DNA from 3 places in the Microbacterium sp. JB110 genome. Region 1 is predicted to be linked to each of the others. Evidence: predicted binding sites of a transcription regulator. Region 1 holds the regulator's gene; each other region holds the start of a gene.

The links. Region 1 encodes HrcA, which represses chaperone genes, less so after heat shock. Its sites were predicted from a motif close to TTNGCACTCGNNNNNNNCGAGTGCNAA; they were not measured.
Region 2: a site for HrcA is predicted at 1,562-1,588, ahead of groES (co-chaperone GroES). Genes of this name have one in related genera too.
Region 3: a site for HrcA is predicted at 3,336-3,362, ahead of groL (chaperonin GroEL). Genes of this name have one in related genera too.

What each region holds. Positions count from the first base shown of each region.
Region 1 covers NZ_QPGM01000002.1:584,463-589,491, forward strand. The annotation lists gene CIK77_RS06255 (DUF1990 family protein) at 1-589, shown strand, start outside; gene hemW (radical SAM family heme chaperone HemW) at 589-1,806, shown strand; gene hrcA (heat-inducible transcriptional repressor HrcA) at 1,962-2,999, shown strand; gene dnaJ (molecular chaperone DnaJ) at 3,055-4,170, shown strand; gene CIK77_RS06275 (16S rRNA (uracil(1498)-N(3))-methyltransferase) at 4,180-4,911, shown strand; gene lnt (apolipoprotein N-acyltransferase) at 4,908-5,029, shown strand, end outside.
Region 2 covers NZ_QPGM01000005.1:201,309-206,337, forward strand. The annotation lists gene CIK77_RS10785 (LLM class F420-dependent oxidoreductase) at 1-196, opposite strand, end outside; gene CIK77_RS10790 (class I SAM-dependent methyltransferase) at 288-1,475, opposite strand; gene groES (co-chaperone GroES) at 1,672-1,968, shown strand; gene rarD (EamA family transporter RarD) at 2,225-3,151, shown strand; gene guaB (IMP dehydrogenase) at 3,277-4,779, shown strand; gene CIK77_RS10810 (hypothetical protein) at 4,883-5,029, opposite strand, start outside.
Region 3 covers NZ_QPGM01000003.1:420,629-425,657, forward strand. The annotation lists gene CIK77_RS08125 (ABC transporter ATP-binding protein) at 1-372, opposite strand, end outside; gene CIK77_RS08130 (DsbA family protein) at 607-1,692, shown strand; tRNA gene CIK77_RS08135 (tRNA-Thr) at 1,737-1,809, shown strand; gene msrB (peptide-methionine (R)-S-oxide reductase MsrB) at 2,162-2,563, opposite strand; gene CIK77_RS08145 (DUF3263 domain-containing protein) at 2,633-2,884, shown strand; gene CIK77_RS17515 (hypothetical protein) at 2,964-3,227, shown strand; gene groL (chaperonin GroEL) at 3,399-5,021, shown strand.

The sequences.
Region 1 (5,029 bases):
GCAGGCGAACGATCTGCTGCAGTTCCCGCCGGAGCAGAGTCTGCCGGCGTCGGAGTCGCGCCGCATCGGCAGCGGCGAGGATCGCTTCCGCGCCGCGAGCGAGCTTCTGCTGGGATGGGCGGCGCAGCGCGCGGCCGGGCAGGTCGTCGAGGTGAAGCCCGCGGCCGGTCCCGCCTACACGGGCGTGAGCTTCGACGCCGAGGGCAACGCCATCGCTCCCGCTGACCTGGCGGGCGAGCAGCGCTTCGACGCCGAGGGGCTGCCGCTGGTGTCAGGCGGCGCGACCATCACTCTCCGCGGTCGCGTGAAGGGCAAGCGCGTGACGGGGGAGTACCGGGTGATCTTCCTGTCGGAGAGCGGGCGCCGCATCGCGTTCGCCCTCGGAACCGTGGGCGGTGCCGTCGTCAGCGGTGAGGAGCTGTTCGCGCTGGAATGGCGCGAAGATGATGAGGTGTGGCTGGAGCTGCGCGCCTTCGATCGACCGACCAAGCTCTTCGGCCGTATGTTCAAGGGGCTCGTCCGCTCGCGTCGGCGCGCACTGTTCGACCGCTACCTGCGTGCGATATCGCCGCTGTACAAGACGCCGTAATGGGGGCAGCGCTCCCGCTCGGAGACCCCGCACCGGCAGACGGCGCCCTTCCGGAGGACATCCGGATCGATGGCGAGGCCGACTTCGGCGCGTACCTGCACGTTCCGTTCTGCCGCGTGCGCTGCGGATACTGCGACTTCAACACGTACACGGCGACCGAGCTGCGCGGCGCGCGCCAGGATCAGTACGCGGACGAGGTGCTGCGCGAGATCGACCTCGCCGTGAACGTGCTCGGCGCGCGCGGTGCCCTGCGCCCCGCCAGCACGGTGTTCTTCGGCGGGGGCACGCCGACGCTGCTCCCCGCGGGGGATCTGGCGCGGATGCTGAACGGAGTGCGCGAAGCCTTCGGGCTCGCCGACGGTGCGGAGATCACGGTCGAGGCGAACCCCGACACGGTGACGGACGCCGTCGTGAGCCGGCTCGCCGAGGCCGGCGTGAACCGGATGTCGATCGGCATGCAGTCATCGGTGCCGCATGTGCTGCGCTCGCTCGATCGCACCCACACTCCCGAGAACGTGGCCCGCGCCGTCGAGGCCGGGCGTGCGCACGGACTCGACGTCAGCGTCGACCTGATCTACGGCGCGCCGGGTGAGGGCCTCGCCGACTGGCGGGCGTCGCTGGAGACGGCGATCGCCCTCGAACCCGAGCACATCTCGGCGTACGCGCTGATCATCGAGGAGGGCACGAAGCTGCATCGGCAGATCAGCCGCGGCGAGGTGCCCGCTCCGGATGACGACCTGCAGGCCGACATGTACGAGCTCGCCGACGCGGCGCTCGCCGGCGCCGGCTACGACTGGTACGAGGTGTCGAACTGGTCGAAGGGCACAGAGCACCGCTCGCGCCACAACCTGGCGTACTGGCGGAATCAGGACTGGTGGGGGTTCGGTCCGGGGGCGCACAGCCACGTCGCCGGTCTGCGCTGGTGGAACGCGAAGCATCCGGCCGCGTATGCGCAGCGGCTCGCGACCGGGGAGTCTCCCGCTGTCGGCACCGAGCGCCCCGACGCGGAGGCGCGTCTGCTCGAGTCTGTGCTCCTCGAGAGCCGCATCCGCGACGGCCTCGACTTGTCAAAGCTCCCCGCCGATGCCCGCCAAGCCGTTGCCGGCCTCATCGCCGACGGCCTCGTCGAGCCCTCTGCCGCCATCCGCGGCCGCCTCGTCCTCACTCTGCGCGGCCGCCTCCTCGCCGACGCCGTCGTCCGCGCCCTCACCGCCTGAACACACAGCTGCCGAGATGCGCACTTCTCGTCGAGATGCGCCGGTTTGGACGTGATTCTGTCGCAAAAGTGCGCATCTCGGCAGCGAGGCATGCCGGTCGGGGGACGCGGTAGGATTGGCAGTCAGACGGGGCGAGTGCAAACGCGGGAGGTGCCATGGTCTCTGAGCGAGGACTGCAGGTGCTCCGGGCGATCGTGCAGGACTACGTCGACACGCACGAGCCGGTCGGGAGCAGGTCGATCGTCGATCGGCACGCGTTCGACGTCTCGGCGGCGACGATCCGCAACGATATGGCGCTGCTCGAGGAGGAAGACCTCATCGTCGCGCCGCACACGTCATCAGGGCGCGTCCCGACCGACAAGGGCTACCGCCTGTTCGTCGATCATCTCGCCGAGATCCGTCCGCTGACTCCGGCGCAGCGGACGGCGATCACCGCGTTCCTCGCCGATCCGCACGACCTGGACGACCTGCTGGCACGCACGGTGCGTCTGCTCACACAGCTGACCGGTCAGGTCGCCCTCGTGCAGTACCCCTCGTTCTCTCGCGCGCACGTGACGCACGTGGAGCTCGTCTCGCTCGACGAGCGTCGCCTGCTGGTGATTCTGGTCACCGACACGGGCAGGGTCTCTCAGCGCATCGCGACGGTGCCCGCCGACATCGCCGAGGAGGACGTCGCCCTGCTGCGCGCCCAGCTGGGCACTCTGGTGAGCGGCCGCGCCGTCGGCGAGGGCGCGGAGAGAATCAGAGCGCTGCAGGAGACCCCGTTCGACTCCCGCGATCTGGTCGCGGGCAGCCTTGTGGCGCTTGCGGGCGTCATCGGCGAGGAGCTCGACGAGTTCCGTCAGAATCGTCTGGTGATGGCGGGGGCGGCGACGCTCGCCAAACGCGAACAGGACTTCCGCGGCAGCATCCACCCGCTCCTCGAGGCGATCGAAGAGCAGGTGACGCTGCTGCGGCTGATGTCGGAGATGCAGACCGGCGAGGACGGGCTCTCCGCATCGATCGGGCGCGAGAACGACGCGTTCGGGCTCGGTGAGGCCTCGATCATCACCAGCCGCTATGACGCGCAGGTCGGCTCGGCGCGCGTCGGCGTGATGGGGCCGACCCGGATGGACTATCCCAGCAATCTTTCGGCGGCGCGTGCCGTCGCGCGGTACCTGACCCGCGTGCTGGAAGAAGACGGCAAGCGCTGATACGGCGCGCTGAAGGCAACGACTGAGCCCGGATCGGGCTGAGGAAGGGTGACGAGTGGCTGACCACTACGACGTTCTGGGCGTCTCGCGTGAGGCGAGCGACGAGGAGATCAAGAAGGCGTACCGAAAGCTGGCGCGCAAGCTGCATCCGGATGTGAACCCCAGCCCGGAGGCGGCAGAGGAGTTCAAGAGCGTCACCCACGCGTACGACGTGCTGAGCGATGCCGAGCAGCGGCGCCGCTACGACATGGGCGGGGACGAGAACCCGTTCGGAGGCGCGGGCGGCTTCGGCGGCTTCGGCGACATCTTCGAGACGTTCTTCGGCGGCGGCGGTGCCGGCGGCCGAGGCGGCGGGCGCCCCCGCGAGCGCAGGGAGCGCGGCGAGGACGCCCTCGTGCACGTCAGGCTCGACCTCGGCGACGTCGTCTTCGGCGTGCACCGCGACATCGAGATCGACACGGCCGTGCTCTGCGAAACCTGCAACGGCAGCTGCTGCCAGCCGGGCACCCAGCCGGAGCGCTGCGATGTGTGCGGCGGCTCTGGTCATGTGCGCACGCAGGTGCGCAGCCTGCTCGGCAACATGGTGACGACGCAGCCGTGCGGCTCCTGCCAGGGATACGGCACGACGATTCCGTCCCCGTGCGTCAACTGCGGCGGTCACGGTCGTGTGCGCGCGCGGCGCACCGTGTCGGTCGACGTTCCGGCAGGAGTCGAGACGGGGCTGCGCCTGCAGATGCCGGGCTCCGGCGAGATCGGCGAAGGCGGCGGCCCCAACGGCGACCTCTACCTGCAGGTCGAGGTGGCGCCCCACCCGTCGTTCAGCAGGGAGGGCGACGACCTGATGGCGACCCTCGACGTGGCGATGACCGACGCGATCCTGGGTACGACGACCTCCATCGACGGACTCGACGGGGCCGTCGACCTCGAGGTGCGCCCCGGCGTGCAGTCGGGCGATGAGCTGAAGATCGCCGGCCGCGGCATCACAGGGCTGCGCTCCAAGAGCCGTGGCGACCTGCGGGTCGCGGTACGGGTGGTCACCCCGACCAAGCTCGACGCGAAGCAGCGCGCCCTCATCGAGGAGTTCGCCACCAGAGGCAAGCCGGACGGCCCCAAGCTGTCCGAGCACAGCCCCGGCCTGTTCTCCAAGCTGCGCGATAAGTTCCGCCACTAGACAGACACCATGGCACTTCATTTCGTCGCGGATGCCGCGGGCACCGCGCATGCGGGCGGGATCGTCGAGTTGACCGGCGCCGAAGCGCACCACGCCGCAGCGGTGCGGCGGGTGCGCGCCGGCGAGCAGATCACGATCACCGACGGACGCGGCGTGTGGATCGACGGCACGATCGAGAGCGCTGACCCTGCGTCGGTGTCGGTGCGGGTGAGCACCCGCACAGACACCGAAGCGCCGAACCCCCGGCTCGTGCTGGTTCAGGCGCTCGCCAAGGGCGACCGCGACGAGATGGCGGTGCAGGCGGCGACAGAGCTCGGTGTCGACGAGGTCGTGCCGTGGCAGGCCGCGCGCAGCGTGTCCCGTTGGGAGGGCAAGAAGACCGCCAAGGGCAGGGAGCGCTGGGCGTCGATCGTTCGGGAGGCGGCCAAACAGGCGCACCGCGCGTGGTTGCCCGAGGTGTCGGAGCCGGTGTCCACGAAGCAGCTGGTCTCGCGCGCGGGAACGGCGACGATGCTGCTGCTGGACCCGCGGTCCGACGCCCAGCTCACGGCGACGGAACTTCCGGATGACGGGGAGGTGATCCTCGTCGTGGGGCCCGAGGGCGGCATCTCCGCGGAAGAGATCGGCGAACTCACCGGCGCTGGCGCACGCGGCGTCAGACTGGGTGAGACCGTGCTGCGCACATCGACGGCCGGTCCCGCCGCCCTCGCCGTGCTCAACGCCAGGTGGGGCCGCTGGTGACGTCCGGCGCCGCCCGCCGAGACGCCGCGCTCCGCTCCCCGCTGCCGCTGTGGGCGGCTGTGCTCGTCGCAGCCGTTGGTGGTTTCGCCCTCGATCTGGCCTTCCCCAGCGTCGGAGT
Region 2 (5,029 bases), on a different contig from region 1:
TCTCGCGTGCCAGGCCGGCGAGCGTCGTCCAGGCGTCGGTCGGGCCGGGCAGGCCGTCGAAGAACTCGCCCATCTTCAGATAGTGATCGGAGCGGAAGAACCCCGTGAAGCCGTGCCGTTCCGCGGCCTGAGCGAAGTCGAGCTGGGTGTCGTACGAGGCGCCCTGCTGGGGCTCGGTGAAAACGCAGTACTCCATGGCCTTCATCGTACGTGCGCACCGTTCACCTGACGCCAGTCGTGGGCAGACCATCGCGACACCCACTAAACGTGTCAGGTGAACCCGGTCGTCAGACCCGATCGGCGAGCACGGCCACGCGCCTTCCGTCGATGCGGGTGAGGATGAGCGTTGCGGCCTCGTCGCCGCGCAGGGCGAGCCTGCGGCGCAGCACGGCGGGGTCGATGTCGACGCCGCGCTTCTTGATCTCGAGCGTGCCGATGCCGCGGGCCCGCAGGGCCTTGCCGAGATGTCTGACGTCGGCCGGCAGCGTCTCGCGCACGCGGAACGACGAGACGAACGGGCTCGTCGCGGCGGCATCGCCGGTGAGATACGCGATTCCGGATGCCACGGGGCCGGCCTCCAGCGCGCGTGCCACGTCGCCGATGAGTCTGGCGCGGATGACGGCGCCCTCCGGCTCGTGCACGTACGCTCCCAGCTCGCGGACCGGCTCGTCCTCGGCGTCGGTCGGGGCGGTGAGCTCGTGGGCGCTGTCGCCGCGCAGCACGAGCGCGGACCTGCCCACGCCCTCCCGTGCGAGCGCGCCGGTCCAGATGACGAGCTCGACCGTCGAACCGTCGACGCTGATCCACTGGGCCTCGCAGTCCTCCGGAAGCGCGTCCCGATCGTGCGCGGGGCCGAGCTTCACGCCGGCCGGCATGCGCGAGGCGAGGTCGAAGGTCCAGTCAAGCGGCGGCGAGTACGCGTCGGCGCCCACCCGCTGCGTCTCCGTGCGGCCACCGGTTCGGCGCGCGGGATCGAGCCACACGGCGTCGACCCCCGTGAGGTCGGCACGCTCGGCCGTGCCGTGCGCGACGGTGCACTCGGGACGGAAAGCCGCCAGGTTGAATGCGGCGATGGCCGCGGTCACCTCGTCGGCGTCGACCGAGTGCACGCGCATACCGACGCCGGCGAAGGCGAGGGAGTCGCCGCCGATGCCGCAGCCCAGGTCTGCAACGGACGAGATGCCCGCCCGCCGCATCCGTTCGGCGTGCCGCATCGCGACGGATGTGCGCGTGGCCTGCTCGAGCCCTGCGCGTGTGAACAGCATCCGATTCGCCATGTCGCCGAACTTCGCCGTCGCCCGCACGCGCAGCCGTGCCTGGCCGACCACGGCGGAGACCAGATCGGGAGAATGTCCTGCTGCCCGCAGCCGCGAGACCGAGTGCGCCACATCGGTCGCCGTCTCGACCGGGTCGAGGGAGTCGAGGAGAGCGAGCCCCTCGCGCGTGAGGAGGGCATCGATCTCCGCCTGTTCCATCCGCCCAGCCTACGTGTCGGTGCCGGTGGCGAACGGGTCATCATCCGGCCTCTCCTGCTCCCCGATCGGCGTCGGGCGAAACAAAATTGGCACTCGCGTTGCGAGAGTGCCAGAGAGCGTCCTAAACTGCCGTTAGCACTCTCGCATTGAGAGTGCGAACCTATAGTCTTCTGACACCACAGGGAAGAGGTACACCGTGTCGGTTTCCATCAAGCCGCTCGAGGACCGCATCGTCATTCAGCAGGTCGAGGCAGAGCAGACCACCGCCAGCGGTCTGGTCATCCCCGACACTGCCAAGGAGAAGCCCCAGGAGGGCGAGGTCGTGGCCGTTGGTCCCGGCCGCATCGACGACAACGGCAACCGCGTTCCGGTCGACGTCGCAGTCGGCGACCGCGTGCTCTACAGCAAGTACGGCGGCACCGAGGTGAAGTTCGGCGCTGACGAGTACCTGGTGCTCTCGGCGCGCGACGTGCTCGCCGTCGTCGTTCGCTGACACCGCGTTCCTCAGAACCCCGGGCCCTGGCGGTCCGGGGTTCTTTGCGTGTCCGGTGAGCCGGCCACGCCCGGGTGCGGCGGACTGCGCGCGTTCGCGAACAGAATGCGCGCATGATAACACCGATCCCCGCAGAACGTGTTCGTGAACGCGCGATCTGTTGTCCTGTGCGCGGACAGTCCTTCGCGGCGCCCGACATGCCCCGCGAGACTAGGCTTGTCCGGTGAGCAGCGACCCGGATGACGCACGTGTGCGGATGGCAGGAACAGGGTACGGGTTCAGTGCGTACCTGCTGTGGGGCTTCCTGCCGCTGTACTTCGTCCTGCTCGCGCCGACCGGCCCATGGGAGGTCGTCGCCTGGCGGGTGATCCTGTCGCTGGTGCTGTGCGCCGTGCTGCTCACCTTCACGCGCGGATGGCGCCGGCTGGCTGCCGTGCTGCGCAACCCCCGGCTGGTGTGGTGGACCGTGCTGGCCGGCCTTCTCATCTACGTGAACTGGCAGGCGTTCCTGATCGCCGCGCAGAGCGGTCAGGTGCTGCAGGCGAGCCTCGGGTACTTCATCAACCCGATTGTGACGGTGCTGCTCGCGGTCATCTTCCTGCGCGAGCGCCCGCGCCCGCTGCAGTGGGCTGCCATCGGCGTCGTCGCCGTGGCGGTCGGCGTGATCGTCGTGGGGTACGGCGCCGTGCCATGGCTGTCGCTGGCGATGGCGCTGTCCTTCGGGTTCTACGGCCTCGTGAAGAACCGCATCGGCCCCGCGGTCGACGCCGTCGGCGGTCTCGCGCTCGAAACGCTGTGGCTGACACCCATCGCGATCGCTCAGCTCGTGCTGGTCGCCGCGACGACGGGCCTCACCTTCGGCGTGAGCGGCTTCTGGCACGCCGTCGCCCTCGCCTGCGCGGGTGCTGTCACGACGGTGCCGCTGCTGCTGTTCGCCGCCGGATCGCGACGCGTGTCGCTCTCGACGATGGGCATGCTGCAGTTCATCGCCCCGATCCTGCAGTTCATCACCGGCGTCTTCTTCCTCGGCGAGGCGATGCCGCCAGAGCGGCTCACCGGCTTCGCGCTCGTGTGGGTCGCGTGCGCGCTGCTCATCGTCGACATCCTGCGCTCCTCCCGCCGCGGCCGCCGGGCGAGGCGCGCGGCCCGACACATCACGGACGAGACCGTCGCACCGGTGTGAGCCGAGGTGCTCATCCGCAGCTCGGCTCGGCACACGGAATATCTGCACGTTCGCGCGACTTAGAATGTGCAACAGGCGCAGGTCACAAGCCACGCGAGCCGAGTTCCACAGGAGAGGTGCTGCCCATGACTGACCACGATCCCTTCGGCTTCGTCGGGCTGACGTATGACGATGTGCTGCTCCTGCCGGGGCACACCGACGTGATTCCGTCTGAGGCGGACACATCGACCCGACTGACCAAGCGGATCTCGCTGAACATCCCGGTGGCCTCCGCAGCGATGGACACGGTCACAGAGGCGTCCATGGCGATCGCGATGGCACGCCAGGGCGGCATCGGCATCATCCACCGCAACATCTCCATCGAGGATCAGGCCAAGCAGGTCGATCAGGTCAAGCGCTCGGAGTCCGGCATGATCACCGACCCGGTGACGGTGACACCAGAGGCAACGCTCGCCGAGCTCGACGCACTGTGTGCGCACTTCCGCGTCTCCGGCCTTCCCGTCGTCGACGAGAACCGCAGGCTGCTCGGCATCATCACCAATCGCGACACCCGATTCGTGCCTCGCGCGGAGTGGGCCACGATGAAGGTGCGCGAGAAGATGACCCGGATGCCGCTCGTCACGGCGCCGGTGGGCACTCCCCGCGAGCAGGTTCTCGAGCTGCTGGCGAAGCACCGCATCGAGAAGCTCCCGCTCGTGGACGACGCCGACACTCTGCAGGGGCTCATCACCGTCAAAGACTTCGACAAGGCAGAGGACTACCCGTTCGCCGCGAAGGACGACGAGGGGCGGCTGCGCGCAGGAGCCGCTGTCGGCTTCTTCGGCGACGGGTACGAGCGGGCGATGGCGCTCGTCGATGCGGGCGTCGACGTGCTCGTCGTCGACACGGCCAACGGCCACAGCCAAGGCGTGCTCGACATGATCTCCCGGCTCAAGAACGACCCGGCGGCCGCGCACGTCGACGTGATCGGTGGGCAGGCGGCGACCCGCGAGGGCGCACAGGCGCTCATCGACGCAGGCGCTGACGCCATCAAAGTCGGAGTCGGCCCTGGCTCGATCTGCACCACGCGCATCGTCGCGGGCGTCGGCGTTCCGCAGATCACCGCGATCTACGAGTCGGCCAAGGCCGCCATTCCTGCAGGCGTTCCCGTGATCGCCGACGGCGGGCTGCAGCATTCGGGCGACATCGGCAAGGCGCTCGTCGCCGGTGCCGACTCGGTGATGCTCGGATCGCTCCTGGCAGGCACGAAGGAGTCGCCTGGCGACCTGATCTTCGCCAACGGCCGTCAGTTCAAGGCGTACCGCGGCATGGGATCGATGGGCGCCATGCAGACGCGCGGCAAGAACACCTCGTACTCGAAGGACCGCTACTTCCAGGCCGATGTGCCCAGCGACGAGAAACTGATCGCCGAGGGAATCGAAGGCCAGGTCGCCTATCGCGGCCCGCTGGCCTCGGTCGTGCACCAGCTCGTCGGCGGACTGCGTCAGACCATGTTCTACGTGGGCGGCGGCTCCGTGCCCGAGCTGAAGGCGCGAGGCAAGTTCGTGCGGATCACGCCGGCCGGCCTGAAGGAGTCGCACCCGCACGACCTCGCCATGATGGTCGAGGCGCCGAACTACCGGAGCTGATCCGGGCGGACGATCATCTCGTCGGGTGGTGAACGCTGATGCGCCGCCGGTGAAGCTCCTGCATCACCGGCGGCGCATCAACTCCTGGGCAGGAGCAGGGTCGTCACACCTGCTGACCAGTGATCCCCTTTGCCGAGGCGCGTCGTCTGCTGAGTGCGACAAGACCTCCCAGGATCAGAAGGGCCCCGGCTGCAGCCCAACCCGCGACGTCTGCGCCGGTCACCGCCAGGTCGTCCGGACCATCAGCGGC
Region 3 (5,029 bases), on a different contig from region 1:
ATCGAGCAGCTTCGCGGCGTCCTGCACGCGCTTTGCGCGGTCCTCTTTGTTGACTCCGGCGATCTTCAGGGCGAAGCCCATGTTCTCGGCCACCGTCATGTGCGGGTACAGCGCGTAGTTCTGGAACACCATCGCGATGTCGCGATCCTTCGGCGGCACGTCAGTGACGTCGCGGTCGCCGATCAGGATGCGCCCGTCGTTGACCTCTTCGAGGCCGGCGAGCATACGGAGCGATGTCGACTTGCCGCAACCGGACGGGCCGACGAGTACGAGGAACTCGCCGTCGGCGACCTCGAGGTTGAGCTTGTCGACAGCCGGACGGGTGCCGCCGGGATAGAGGCGCGTTGCGCTGTCGAAAGTGACCGATGCCATGATCTTCTCCTTCACCGGCAGGTACGTGCCGGACGATCCGTTGTGAATGGAACGGCGGGTACGACCCACCGCGACCCACCATTGGGCCACGACAAGTATGTCATGCCGCAGGTATCCGTGCGCGCCGCACCACGTGCTCAGTGAAGCTGACGTGCGACGCCCCTGCGCGTTCACAGCGCGGTATGGGTATTCTCGGTGGGTTGAGTAGGGCCGCACGGGCGGCGAGGGAGGACAATGTCGAGCCACAACGGCGAGCCCCGCGACGAGCAGTCGGGTGCGAACGAGTTCGAGACGGCGGACGAGCAGGCCGCGGCCGCTGGTGCGTCGGTCGAACCCGCTGACGAGCAGATCACGGATGAGGTGGCCGAGTTCGACGAGGGCGACGCAGCCGGCGATCTGGCCGAGCCGGGCGCCGCAGCAGGGCGTCGCCACCTCGTGCGGCAGAAGGCGAAGAAGGTCACCACGAAGCAGCGCATGCGCCGAGTGCTGGTGCGCTCCGGGATCGCTGTCGTGATCATCGCCGCGCTCGTGGCGGCAGGGTTCTGGATCAAGCAGAACGTCGTGCCAGAGGTCACCGAGCCGGTTCCCGAGCCGGGGAACATCGCGGACGGCGCCTTCCTGTTCGACGGGCAGGACCTCTCGAGCATGCTCGAGGACTCGTCGGACGAGGAGGACACCGAAGAGGAGGGGTCCGACACGCAGGATCCGGACGACGGCGGCTCCGCCGAGACGGAAGATGAAGAACCGGAGCGGGTCACGGTCGACGTGTACGTCGACTACCTCTCACCGGAATCCGCTCTGTTCCACCAGGCGAACGCGGCTCAGCTGGCGAGCTGGGTCTCCGAAGATGCGATCTCGCTGACCTATCACCCCGTCGCCCTGCTGACGGCGAAGTCGAACGGCACCCGCTACTCCCAGCGCGCGATGGGGGCTGCCGCCTGTGTCGCCAGCGGCGATCCGGAACGCTTCGTGCCGTTCAACGACGCGCTCCTCACCGATCAGCCGGCTGTGGACACTCCGGGTCACACGAGCGAGGAGCTCGTCGACATCGCCGAATCGGTCGGGGTGGAGAACTCCGACGTGTTCTCGTGCATCGAGTCCGACAAGTACGCGACGTGGGCGCGCGACATGACGACCGAACTCAGCGACGGCGGCCTGCCTGGGCAGGGCGGCCAGCAGCTCACGGGCGCGCCGATGGTGCTCGTCAGCGGCATGCCGTACACGGGGGCGCTCGATGATCCGGGTGAGCTGTCGCAGTTCGTGCTCACCGTCGAGAGCGACGAGTACTTCCAGAGCCCGACTCCGGAGCCATCGGAGTAGGGAGTGTCATTTCGCGGTCCGTCCTCGTCATAGGATGGAAGCGCGCCGGCTTAGCTCAGTTGGTAGAGCACCGCTCTTGTAAAGCGGGGGTCGTGGGTTCGAGCCCCTCAGCCGGCACAGACGATTGAGCTGAGAGCCGTGAGCGCTCGCGCTCACGGCCGAAGCGATTGAGTCTGTTGAGCGTCTCGCCGCAGGCGAGGTGAGAGCACTGGATCTCCTCGGCTGAAGGCCGAGGAGATCCAGTCGTTTTCTCTGGAGTCCTCGGGCTCGGCATGCGATCTTGCGCACTTCGTGCGCAAGATCGTGCCGTGCCCTGCGGGCGGCGGGGCACGTGGCGCCCCTGCGGGCGGGCCGAGTCAGGGTAGCGCCCTGTGGGTGGCCCCGGTCGAGGCTTGTGGTGCGAGGCGATGGGTGAGTGATCGGGGACCGCCTTGCCTCGCCGGCGTCGCTGCGCTGTCTGCGCCGACGCTCAGTCCTCCGGCGTGAAGCTCAGCGAGAGCGAGTTCATGCAGTAGCGGTCGCCGGTCGGCGTGCCGAACCCGTCGGGGAACACGTGGCCGAGGTGGCCGCCGCAGCGGGCGCAGCGCACCTCGGTGCGCACCATGCCGTGCGCGCGGTCTTCGAGCAGTTCGACGGCGTCGGGGCGCACCGACTCGTAGAAACTCGGCCATCCGCAGTGCGCGTCGAACTTGGTGCCGCTGAGGAACAGCTCGTTGCCGCATCCGGCGCAGGTGTACAGCCCGGTCCGCTCCTCGTCCAGCAGTTCGCCGGTGAACGGCCGCTCCGTCGCCGCCTCGCGCAGCACCGCGTACTGCTCGTCGTCGAGCTCGGCGCGCCATTCGTCGTCGGTCTTCGCCACCTCGTAATCCATGCATCCACTTTACGTCCGTCCGGGTGTGGCGGCGCCGTTCTCGTGGCCCGCGCGCGTACCGTGGAACTCATGGCGTTGCACGATCAGGACCGCGCGATCCTCGCGTTCGAGGCGCAGTGGTATCGGCACGCCGGCGCGAAGGAAGAAGCCGTCCGCGCGGAGCTCGGTCTGACACCGGCGCGGTACTACCAGTTGCTGGGTCGGCTGATCGATACGGCCGATGCGCTCGAGCATGATCCGCTGCTCGTGAAGCGGCTGCGCAGGGTGCGGGACGAGCGCGTGGCGAGACGGGCGGCTCCGCTCGCGAGGCAGACGTCCTGATCGAGTCTCTGGGGGCACCTGATCACTTCGCGCCGCAGTGCTCATCCGTTCGGCAGTGCGTCCTAGTACCATTCATGGGGTGCCGACCCAGACTTCTTCACGAGACCGCTTCGACGACGTGCCCCGAAATCGAGGGCGAGTCGGCGCGCACCGGGCGGAGAAGCCTGGTGGGCGCGGCATCGTCGTCGTGATGTGGGTTCTGATCGCAATCGTCGTGTTCCTCGCGGCGGGCATCGTCGGCTTCCTCGCCCTGTTCCAGAACAGCTCGCTGCTCGGCGCCGCGGACACGACCGCGGCGATCGCCGCGGTCGGTGGCGTGCTGCCGCCGGGCGTCGTTCTCTGACGCACGCAGGCGGGGTATCGGATGGCGACATCCGGTGCCCTTCTCGTCTGTTGCGTCGAACCTGTCGCTACGGCTTGCACTCGATGGTGCCGAGTGCCAGAATGCGTATTAGCACTCCTCGGTTCGGAGTGCTAATCCCATACGCCTACGTCCGGGAGGGACGACACACTCATGGCAAAGATGATCGCTTTCGACGAGGAGGCCCGGCGCGGCCTCGAGCGCGGCCTCAACACGCTGGCCGACGCCGTCAAGGTGACGCTCGGCCCCCGCGGCCGCAACGTCGTGCTCGAAAAGAAGTGGGGCGCTCCCACAATCACGAACGACGGCGTTTCGATCGCCAAGGAGATCGAGCTCGATGAGGCATACGAGAAGATCGGTGCTGAGCTCGTCAAGGAGGTCGCGAAGAAGACCGACGACGTCGCGGGCGATGGCACGACGACGGCGACGGTGCTCGCTCAGGCGCTCGTTCACGAGGGTCTGCGCAACGTCGCAGCCGGCGCCGACCCCATCGGCCTGAAGCGCGGCATCGAGAAGGCCGTCGCGGCCGTCTCCGAGGAGCTGCTGGCCGGCGCCAAGGAGGTCGAATCGAAGGAGCAGATCGCTGCCACCGCATCGATCTCGGCCGCCGACACGGAGATCGGCGAGCTCATCGCCGAGGCCATCGACAAGGTCGGCAAGGAGGGCGTCGTCACGGTCGAGGAGGCCCAGGCCTTCGGCACCGAGCTCGAGCTCACCGAGGGTATGCGCTTCGACAAGGGCTACCTGAACCCGTACTTCGTCACGGACCCCGACCGCCAGGAAGCGGTGTTCGAGGAGCCGTACATCCTCATCGCGAACCAGAAGATCTCGAACATCAAGGATCTTCTGCCTGTCGTCGACAAGGTGATCCAGTCGGGCAAGGAGCTCGTCATCATCGCTGAGGACGTCGAGGGTGAGGCTCTTGCGACGCTCGTGCTGAACAAGATCCGCGGCATCTTCAAGTCGGTCTCCGTCAAGGCGCCCGGCTTCGGCGACCGTCGCAAGGCACAGCTGCAGGACATCGCGATCCTCACCGGCGGCCAGGTCATCACCGAAGAGGTCGGCCTCAAGCTCGAGAACACCGAGCTCGAGCTGCTCGGCCGTGCGCGCAAGGTCATCGTCACCAAGGACGAGACGACGATCGTCGAGGGTGCAGGCGAGGCCGACCAGATCGACGGCCGCGTGACCCAGATCCGCCGTGAGATCGAGTCGACGGACAGCGACTACGACCGCGAGAAGCTGCAGGAGCGTCTGGCGAAGCTCGCCGGCGGTGTTGCGGTCATCAAGGCCGGCGCTGCGACCGAGGTCGAGCTCAAGGAGCGCAAGCACCGCATCGAGGACGCCGTTCGCAACGCGAAGGCGGCCGTCGAGGAGGGCATCGTCCCCGGTGGTGGCGTCGCGTTGCTCCAGGCCGCTGCTGTTGCGTTCGACAAGCTCGCGCTCAAGGGCGACGAGGCGACCGGCGCGAACATCGTCCGCGTCGGCATCGGCGCACCGCTCAAGCAGATCGCGCTGAACGCCGGTCTCGAGCCGGGCGTCGTCGCTCACAAGGTTGCGGAGCTCGAGGCCGGCTACGGTCTCAACGCCGCGACCGGTGAGTACGTCGACATGTTCGCCGCGGGCATCATCGACCCGGCCAAGGTCACGCGTTCGGCGCTGCAGAACGCCGCATCGATCGCTGGTCTGTTCCTGACGACCGAGGCCGTCGTCGCGGACAAGCCGGAGAAGGCTTCGGCCGCTCCGGCAGGCGACCCGACGGGTGGCATGGACTTCTGATCCAGAAG